Regions from separate parts of the Rodentibacter caecimuris genome, predicted to be linked through region 1. Evidence: riboswitches for the same ligand, from Rfam matches in the RefSeq annotation. Region 1 holds a riboswitch; the other holds the start of a gene.

The links. Region 1 has a riboswitch for thiamine pyrophosphate ahead of thiB (thiamine ABC transporter substrate binding subunit). Riboswitches for the same ligand answer to the same signal wherever they lie in the genome.
Region 2: another riboswitch for thiamine pyrophosphate. It lies ahead of FEE42_RS00975 (hypothetical protein); the one in region 1 lies ahead of thiB (thiamine ABC transporter substrate binding subunit).

The regions. Positions count from the first base shown of each region.
Region 1 covers NZ_CP040863.1:2,458,614-2,463,489, reverse strand. The annotation lists gene bioB (biotin synthase BioB) at 1-6, opposite strand, end outside; gene thiQ (thiamine ABC transporter ATP-binding protein) at 16-645, opposite strand; gene thiP (thiamine/thiamine pyrophosphate ABC transporter permease ThiP) at 638-2,245, opposite strand; gene thiB (thiamine ABC transporter substrate binding subunit) at 2,252-3,250, opposite strand; TPP riboswitch at 3,289-3,382, opposite strand; gene grxD (Grx4 family monothiol glutaredoxin) at 3,498-3,827, opposite strand; gene FEE42_RS11965 (TPM domain-containing protein) at 3,912-4,709, opposite strand; gene FEE42_RS11960 (TPM domain-containing protein) at 4,702-4,876, opposite strand, start outside.
Region 2 covers NZ_CP040863.1:202,933-207,808, forward strand. The annotation lists gene FEE42_RS00970 (TonB-dependent receptor) at 1-2,014, opposite strand, end outside; TPP riboswitch at 2,180-2,271, shown strand; gene FEE42_RS00975 (hypothetical protein) at 2,348-2,557, shown strand; partial or broken gene tenA (thiaminase II) at 2,571-3,218, shown strand; gene thiM (hydroxyethylthiazole kinase) at 3,238-4,029, shown strand; gene thiD (bifunctional hydroxymethylpyrimidine kinase/phosphomethylpyrimidine kinase) at 4,022-4,852, shown strand; gene thiE (thiamine phosphate synthase) at 4,853-4,876, shown strand, end outside.

The DNA.
Region 1 (4,876 bases):
TGTCATACTTTTTTCCTATAAATTTTGTCCTTGATGAATATGAATAATACGATCAATATGCCCTTCTAATTCCTTAGGCTGATGGGTAACAAGCAGTAAGGTTAGCATTTTTTCATCACATAACTGGTCGAGCAACTTTAACATTTCCATACGTAATTGCGGATCAAGTGCGGAGAAAGGTTCATCCAATAATAAAATGGGTTTATCACGTAACAGACAACGTGCCAATGCAACACGTTGTTTTTGTCCACCGGAAAGTGCGGTCGATTTTCTCATTAAAAAATCCTGTAAATTGACCGCACTTGCGACTTGTTCAATTCGCATTTCCTCTTCCTTTGAAAGGGACAAATTCGGTTTTAAGCCTAATGCGATATTTTCCGCCACGCTCAAATGGGTGAACAAATTATTTTCTTGAAATAACATGGAAACCGGGCGTTCATAAGGGGCGCTTCTCGTATGATTTTCACCGTTAAGCCAAATTTCCCCCGCATTGGCATAATCAAAACCGGCGATCAGATTTAATAAAGTGCTTTTTCCCGCACCACTCTCACCGATAATCGCTACTTTTTCTTGCTCACCAATCTGTAAATCAAACATCATCGGCATGGATTGATAATTAAATTTCACTTGTTTTAATTTAATCATGGTTTTCCCTATTGTGTTCAATAAACATAAATAATCCAAGACATAAGCTAAGCAAAATCAATGCCGTAATCGCCGCTTCTTGACTCCGATATTGTCCGATTTGTTGATAAAGCAAGTGCGGTAAAGAAGTAAAATCCGGACTACCAAATAAGGCAATTGCCGTAAAATCCCCTAAAGAGAGTGTTGTCGCCAAAGCAAAGGTATATTTTAGCGGTGTTTTTAATAAGGGATATTCAATTAATTTGAAGCGTTGCCACCCTTTAAGGTTTAGCGATAAACACAATTTTTCGTAATACTGCGTAGCTTGCATCATCGGTGTACTTAAAATTCGAATGACAAAAGGCATTGCGGCTAACGCATTACACAGCACGACAATTAAAAATAAATGAACATTGCTAAAATCCATTTCCTGTAAAATTAAAAATAATCCTACCGAGAGAATTAACGTTGGTACGGCTAAAATCATCATACCACCGGTTTGAATGAGGGTTGCAAACACAGGAAAATGAAGCCATTGTAGCTGGCGGGAAAGCAGAAGTAATAAAAAAGAAAACACTATCGCTAATACACCTGAAGCGGGTGCCATTGAAAGGGAATAGATTAACGCTTTCCATAATTGGGGATCTTGCCAAAAACTAAACCATTCCGGTGCCCTCACCCCTTCCACCACAATACTCAGCAATGGTATGAAAAGAAATAAACATACGCTAAACAAAATAAAAACATTAAAAATTTTGACCGCACTTGATGGCGGCATCAACCAAATATAGCATTGGGAAAGGTTGGTTTCCGGCGGTTTAGCAAAAATTTGGGATACTCCAAATAATACAAAGCAAAAAACAAATTGAATCAAGGCAAATAAAGCCGCTTTAGGAAAATCAAATTCAAAAAAGATCGCTTGGTAAATAGCAACCTCCAAAGTGCTATTTTGTGGCCCGCCACCAAGAGAAAGCACGATGGTGAAACTGGTAAAACACAGCATAAAAATGAGAACAAAAGTCGGTAAAAGCTGGTTTTTAAGGTAAGGCATTTCAATTAAACGAAAAAATTGCCAACCTTGAATATTTAATTGTGCGGCTAACTGATGTTGTTCTGAGGGAATAGCTTGCAAGGCTTGTTGCGTTACCCTCGCAGCAAGGGGAATATTAAAAAAGAGGTGGGCAATTAATATACCGTTCAACCCATAAATTGTCGGTTTCCAATTAATCCCTAACCACTGCATTAGCCGACTTAACCAACCCTCTGTGCCATAAATTTCGAGTAAGCCAAAGATCGCCAAAAGCGCCGGCAACACAAAAGTAAGGGAAAGTAAACGCTGGATAAGACGTTTTCCCGGGAAAGGCTGATAAAAAAACACACGTCCAAATAATGCCCCGAGCAGCACAGCAAGCAATGCTGACAAAAAGGCTTGCCCGAAGCTAAAAAAGATAACTTGATGTAAATAGTCATCCTGCTTGAAAGCCTCCCAAGAATAATTTCCACCGACGGAAAATACTGCAGAAAGCGATGTGCTATAAAGCAAAACAATGAAAAAAATAACCGCACTTCCGCCAATATAATGACGAGGACGGAAATGCGGATAAGAAAACAACGATATCATTAGAAACTATTTAGAAAGTGCTTTTTGCCACTGATTAATCCAAGTTTTTAATTGTTCTCCCGTGACTTTTGACGTATCCAGTACCGGCGTATTTTGAGTATGTTTTTTTAGCGCATCAATATGACTTTCGATAGGACTATCAATGACCGGTAACATCACATTATTTTTCGCAATATCGGCTTGTGCTTCCGGTGAAATCAAATAATCAAGAAAGTGATCCGCGCAAGCATTATTACGGTTCGCCACTTTAGCAACGACTTCCACTTGTAATACGCCGCCTTCACTAAATTCCGTAGCCATATAATTATCTTTTTGCTCAGAAAGAATATGGTAAATTGGCGAGGTGTTTGTGCTTAACACGAGATCCCCCTCCCCCTTTAAGAATGCACCGTAGGCTTCTGTCCAACCTTTTGTAATCGTTACAGTGTGTTCTGACAAGGTTTTCCAGACATTTTGTGCTTCCGACTGCGGATAAAGGGCATTTACCCAAAGTAATAAACCGCGTCCGATACTACTGGTTCGCGGATCTTGATATAGCACTTTTAGATCTTTACGCGCAATCAATTCTTTCAAACTTGTTGGTGGGTTAGTTAATTTATTTTTATCGTAAATAAAAGCATATTTTGCAAAATCAAAAGGCAAAAATGTGTGATCATCCCATTTTAGCGGTAATGCCAATTTACCAAGATCCACTTGGTTAGGCTCAAACATTGCTAATTTTTTGGCTTCATCAATTTGATGATTATCTAAACCTAATACCACATCCGCTTTAATTTTTTTTCCTTCTAAGCGTACACGATTAAACAAAGTACCATTATTATCAAAGGCAACATAATTTAACTGACACTGTGGAAATTGTTTTTCAAAGCCGCTTTTGACTTTCGGCCCGGCACTCCAATCGGCACTAAAAGAATCGTAAGTATAAACAGTGAGTGGTTGTGCAGCAGTTTGAGCAAATGCAGAAGCAGCAAAAAGTGCGGTTGAAATGAGGATTATTTTCTTCATTGTACTGTCCTTATAAAAATAGAAATGAAGAAACAGCCTAATGAAAAGAGTTAGTTTCCTACGCCAGCATTATCTGTTTCAGGTTCACGGGTATCTCTCAGCCAAACAATGTTAGCACCCCGACTAAGGGTTAAAAGTCTATATAAACTTTTTAAAATATACAAGCACCTTGAAACAAAACTGTTAGTTTGATCACAAAATTTAGACAAAATAAAACCCGCAATAAACGGGTTTTAAGGATGGAAGATTATGCTTCTTGGTGCTTTGCTGCAACTTCGCTTAATAACGTTTGCAACTCACCTGCTTGATACATTTCCAGAATAATATCACAGCCACCAATTAATTCACCCTCTACCCATAATTGTGGGAAAGTTGGCCAATTAGCATAAGCAGGTAACTCAGCACGAATATCCGGATGCTGAAGAATATCCACATAACCAAAAGGTACTTTGCAGTTCATTAATGCCTCTGCCGCACGAGCAGAAAAACCACAAGAAGGCAATTTTGGTGAGCCTTTCATATAAATTAAAATCGGGTTTTCGCTGATTTGTTTTTTGATTTTGTCTAACGTTTCCATAATGTTCCCCGTAAAAAATAGAGGCACGTATTCTAACATAAGTTAGAGGTATCACAAATTAGAACTTGAGTAATTATGTCAGGTTTACCAACTTCCGCCGGCACCGCCGCCACCGAATCCTCCACCGCCAAAACCGCCTCCCGATGAACCGCCACCACCGAATCCGCCGCCAAATCCCCCACCAAAACCAGAGCCTCCGCGACGGCGGGATAATGTTGATTGACGCACAATTCGATTCAATTGATCACGCTGATTCGGGCTGATATAAATTTCATCTTTATGATATTGATATTCGCCAAACACAACAAAGGCAATAAACACCAGCACCATAATGAAAGGAATATATTTATCAAACTCACTATCTTCCATTTGATAAGCACCGTATTCCCCTTGGCTTGCAGCGATTATGTCATTTAATCCGTCATTAATACCCTGTGCATACTGCCCTTGTTTAAATTGCGGTAAAATTGCATTGCGGATAACCTGTGATAAAAAAGCGTCCGGTAATACCCCTTCTAAACCTTGCCCTGTCGCAATAAATACTTTGCGATCATTTTTTGCAATTAACATTAAAACGCCGTTATTTAGCTGCTTACGCCCTATTCCCCACTTATCACCTAAGGCAAAAGTATAATCCGCAATTTCATATTCACCGGTAGTCGGTACAAGCACAACGGCAATTTGCGAGCTGGTTGCCTCTCCATAAGAGACCAGTTTGTTTTCTAGAAGTTGCCGTTGCTGTGAGGAAAGCGTATTGGTGTAATCATTCACATAATGGAAAGGATTTGGCGTAGGCGGAAACTGTGCGGCAGAGACAAAAGCGCCCCAAAAAACGAAGATAAAAACAACCGCACTTTTCATGATTTGCAAAAGTTTAGTCATGAATAATCACCTCATTTGGCAACTCATTTCTGTCATCAACTTGAATAGGAAAATGCGTTTTTAAGGTATCGGTAATATGTTCAATCGCCTCAACGATACCTTGTGTGTAGGCTTTTTCCTTAAATCGTGCAATCATTAAATCACATTGTTTTTGCCAATAAGCATCA
Region 2 (4,876 bases), 350 kb from region 1:
CCACATATTTGGCACCTGCATCAACCGTTGTATAAGATGGAAAGGCAAATTTTTCAGAATAATCTTGATAGGATTTTCCATAGTATTGAATTGCCGCATTGAGTGTTAAATTTCTGATAAACGGGGTATCCCATTCAACGGCGGCTTTAGCAATCCAACGAGGGCTGGCAACTTGTGAGCCGTTGATAATCGAGCCGGCAAAACTTGGGTAATCAATTAATTTTCCTTGATTGTAAGTGATACCTAAACTTGGGCGTAATGTACTATTTAGCAGATTTCCGTAGATATTTAATTCAATGCCACGGTTACGTTCTTTGCCTTGTTCCTGTCCGGTTTTAGCATGAATACCGGGGCGTGATAATTGGTAAATGCTTAAGGTTGTGGTCGCAAGATCTTTCCAGTTTTTGCGCACCCCTAATTCGATTTGTCGGCTAACAACCGGTTTTGCCATAACGCCGGTATCCTCATCGGTTGCACCCGGTTCCAAATCTTCTAAATAATTGGCATAAAAAGTTAAGTTTGGATTAGGTACATAGGCTGCCATCACCATTGGGCTAAAACGATTTTCGTGATAACGAACATCTCGGCTTGGTTTTGCCGGATAAGGCAGGGCGTGTTGTTTAATCCACTGGAAACGTCCGCCGAGTGTTAAACGAACTGTGTCATCAATAAATGAAGCGGTATCTGCAAAGGCAAGGCTGTAACTCGCTAGTTTTTCGTTCGTTGCGCCCTGCGTTACAGCACTATTAGGCTGACGGGATGTAATAAATTGCGGGTGATAAAGGTTGATATTGGAATAAACATTTTGATTTAAAACCGCCCCCTGATCGAAATCACGTTGGCGTCTTACCGCATCAAACGCTAAATTCCAGTTGTGGTTGATCGAACCGGTTTCAAATTCACCTTGTAATTTTAGATTTCCGCTTGTTGTACGAATATGGTAATCCATCGCTCTTAGTTGTTGTAAACGATATTGTTCGGTATAGGTGGTTTCATCCATCATTCGAACTTGACCGAATTTGCCGTAATAGCGTGATTCCATATAACCCAAGCCACCGGATAACACCATGCTATAAGGCAGCTCATATTCAAAGGTTCCCATAATGGTTTGATCTTGAGTGGTTTGACCGTTCCAATACGGCACAAAATTTGTATCGCCGCTTGGGGAGCTTGGTAAACGATAGTTTAAGCGCTGAATATCTTGAATACGTGCACGACCGCCATGTGTTGCCCGTTTGGTGTACATATAATCAATACCGGCACGGAATTTCTCACCACGATAGTCTAAACCCACAGCAAATTCTTTGTTTCGTTCGTCATAATTACGGCGTGCCGTATCACCATCACGATATTTCCCGTTTAGGCGGATACCCCATTCTTTATTTGCACCGAAACGGCGACCAAAATCAAAGGTTTCCTGTAAACGATTGTTGCTGTACCAAGCAAAACCAAGTTGATTAATGTCTTTATCAGTCGCCCGTTTGGTCTCAACATTTAAGGAAGAACCGGCGGCACCCTCAGGATCCATTCCGGCGACAGCCGTTGAAGCACCTTTAATTAACTGAGCCGAGCTAACGGCAGCGGTTGGGGAGCTATAAGTAGAATAAAGTCCCGCTAATCCGTTAACCGTAATTTGACGGGCATCCAGTTGTAATCCTCGCACATAAATTCCCGATAACGTATTGGTTTCTCCACCGAAATTCATTACTGAAGAATCAATTTTAGCAATCCCGTCTAAAAGATTACGTTGTTGAGAATTTTCAAAGGCTTTTTCATCATAGTGAACAACCGCAATAGGCGAAGTAAATGCAGTTTGCATCCCAAGTAAACTGAGATTAACAATTTCTTTTTGTTTTTCACCAGCGGCTTTTGCTTTTTCCAATTCGGTGACGACATTCACTTGATCCAATACCATTTCGGAACTTGAGCTGACATCGGTTTGTGTTTCCGCCAACACTGAAACAGATACACCGGTAAAAAGTGCGGTGTAAAGAATACTGTGTTTAAACGCCATATTTGCTTTCCTTAAAATTGATGTAATAAAAAAGAGCGGTAAGTATAACTGAAAATAATTATTTGCCTCAATAGGAATAATTTGTATTTGCTATTAAATGAAAATTTAGAGAAAAATAACCGCACTTTTGCTTGTTTTTTCTTCAGCGGCGGTATAGACTCTTAATCACTTTAGTCGGGGTGCCACGATGTGGCTGAGATGATACCCGTGAACCTGAAACAGTTAGCACTGACGTAGGAAACTAATATGCCAAATTATCTTTTCATTTTTCATTCCATTCTTAATTTTTCATTCTCGCCTATTCAAATCTCTTATTAATTTTGAGAGTCGGCAATGGCGTATATCCGGAATTTAAGTCTTAACTTTGCTGTTCAAGCCTTATTTGAGCGGCTTAATTTATTTCTTTCTAAAAAATTATTAGGTTCATCAGGCGAATCGACGTTGTTACGTTTGAGCGAAAGTATTGATATTCAGGGTTCGGTTCAAGAACAAATCAATGTTGAACCTAATCTATGTATAGCGTGGTTTACGCTAGAACTTTAAATAAGGAGACAAAATGATCACTCAACTTATTGAACGGGCACAACCTCATTGGCAACACTATATTGAGCATCAATTTGTTCGGCAACTGGCTCAAGGCACGTTAGCTAAACGTTGTTTTCAACATTATTTGAAACAAGATTATCGCTATCTTTTTCATTACAGCCGCGCTTTTGCATTGGGTATTTTTAAAGCAAAAAACTTTGCAGAAATGGCGGTGCCACGCAAAACATTAGACATTCTTAGCCAAGAAATTCAATTACATATTAATTATTGCAAGCAGTGGGGGATCAGTGAACAAGAGATGATAAACACGCCGGAAAGCCCGGCTTGTGTGGCTTATACGCGTTACTTATTGGATGTGGGAATGACGGGCGGATTGGCGTAGCTTTATGCCGCTATTACGCCTTGTGCCGTTGGTTATGCTCAAGCGGCTTACTATATCACAACGCATTATCCACGCTTGCCGAATAATCCTTATCAGTCTTGGATTGATGTTTATTCAAGTGCTGATTTTCAGCAAGCCGCAGCAGAAACGGCTGATTTTTTGACATCACTTTGTCAATCATTAAACCCGACTCAACTTACCCATATTCAGAACATTTTTACCACGGCGACACGTATGGAAATTAATTTCTGGCAAATGGGATTAGATTTATCTTAACCACAAAAAGGAGACTATGATGGAATCTATTTATCTTACAAAAATCCGTGAGCAAAATCCGCTCATTCATAATATTACCAACATTGTTGCGGCTAATTTTAGTGCCAACGGATTATTGGCATTAGGGGCTTCCTCGATGATGTCCGATAGCGAAGGGGAGATGGTCGAAATGCCAAATTTAAGCCAAGCTCTCGTGATTAATATCGGCACATTGATCGGCAAAGAACAAAAATCTATGTTGTTGGCAGGTAAAACGGCAAATGCGAAAGGGATCCCTGTTGTGCTTGATCCTGTCGGCGTAGGAGCAACGAGCTATCGGCGAGAGACCATACGTCAGCTGTTGTCTGAAATAAAATTTGCACTAATTCGTGGTAATGCCGGTGAATTGGCAACAATTGCAGGTGAAGCGTGGCAAGCGAAAGGCGTGGATGCCGGACAAGGTAACGTCGATTTGAAAGCCGTTGCCCAACGTGTCGCAAAGCAGCATGGCTGTGTTGTATTGATTAGTGGGGAAGTTGATGTCATCAGCGACGGTAGGCAAACCGCTACGGTGCATAATGGTACGCCGTTGTTCCCTAAAGTAACGGCATCGGGCTGTTTACTCAGTGCGGTCTGTGGGGCTTTCTTAGCTGTGGATTCGGGCGATCATTTTGCGGCAACCCTCGAAGCCTGTGTCGCTTATACCGTTGCGGGCGAACTTGCCGCTCAAGGTCTGACTACTCAAGTCGGCCAATTCCAAATTCGTTTATTAGATGAATTAGCGGCGCTTTCCCCTGAAACGATTGCACATAAAGGGCGGATCAATGAGTAATATTCCCCAAGTATTAACCATCGCCGGTTCGGATAGTGGCGGCGGTGCGGGTATTCAAGCCGATCTAAAAACCTTTCAAATGCAAGGTGTGTTCGGTACTTCAGTGGTGACTGCCGTAACGGCTCAAAATACACAGGGAGTATTTGATATTCACACTATTCCATTGAAAACCATTCGTTCACAACTACAAGCGGTGAAAAACGATTTCAATATTGCAAGCGTGAAAATTGGCATGCTCGGAACGCCGGAAATTATTGAATGTGTGGCGGAATCTCTTAAAGAACGTCCATTTGGCAATTTGGTTCTTGATCCTGTGATGATCGCGAAAGGCGGCGCACCACTCTTACAATCGCAGGCGGTTTCGGCACTTATTGAACATTTGCTCCCGCTGGCGGATGTGATTACTCCCAATCTTCCTGAAACGGAAGCCTTAACGGGGATGACGATTTACGATGAAATGAGCATTCAAAAAGCGGCAAAATCCCTCCAAAAGTTAGGGGCACGTAATGTGATTATCAAAGGCGGGCATTCCCTGAACTCGCAGAGTGAACAATGCCAAGATTGGGTTTTGCTTGACGATGGTGGTTATTTTGTATTGGAAAGCCCACGTTTTTATACGCCACATACGCATGGCACCGGTTGCACCTTTTCCGCTTGTTTAACGGCAGAATTGGCGAAGGGAAAACCGTTGCAAAGTGCGGTCAAAATTGCCAAAGATTTTATTACGGCAGCAATTAGTCAGCCGCTCAATATCGGTCATGGGCACGGGCCGACAAACCATTGGGCTTATCGTGATTTAGTTAATTTAAAGAGGAATGATTAAATGCAAAAAATTCGAGAAATCCTA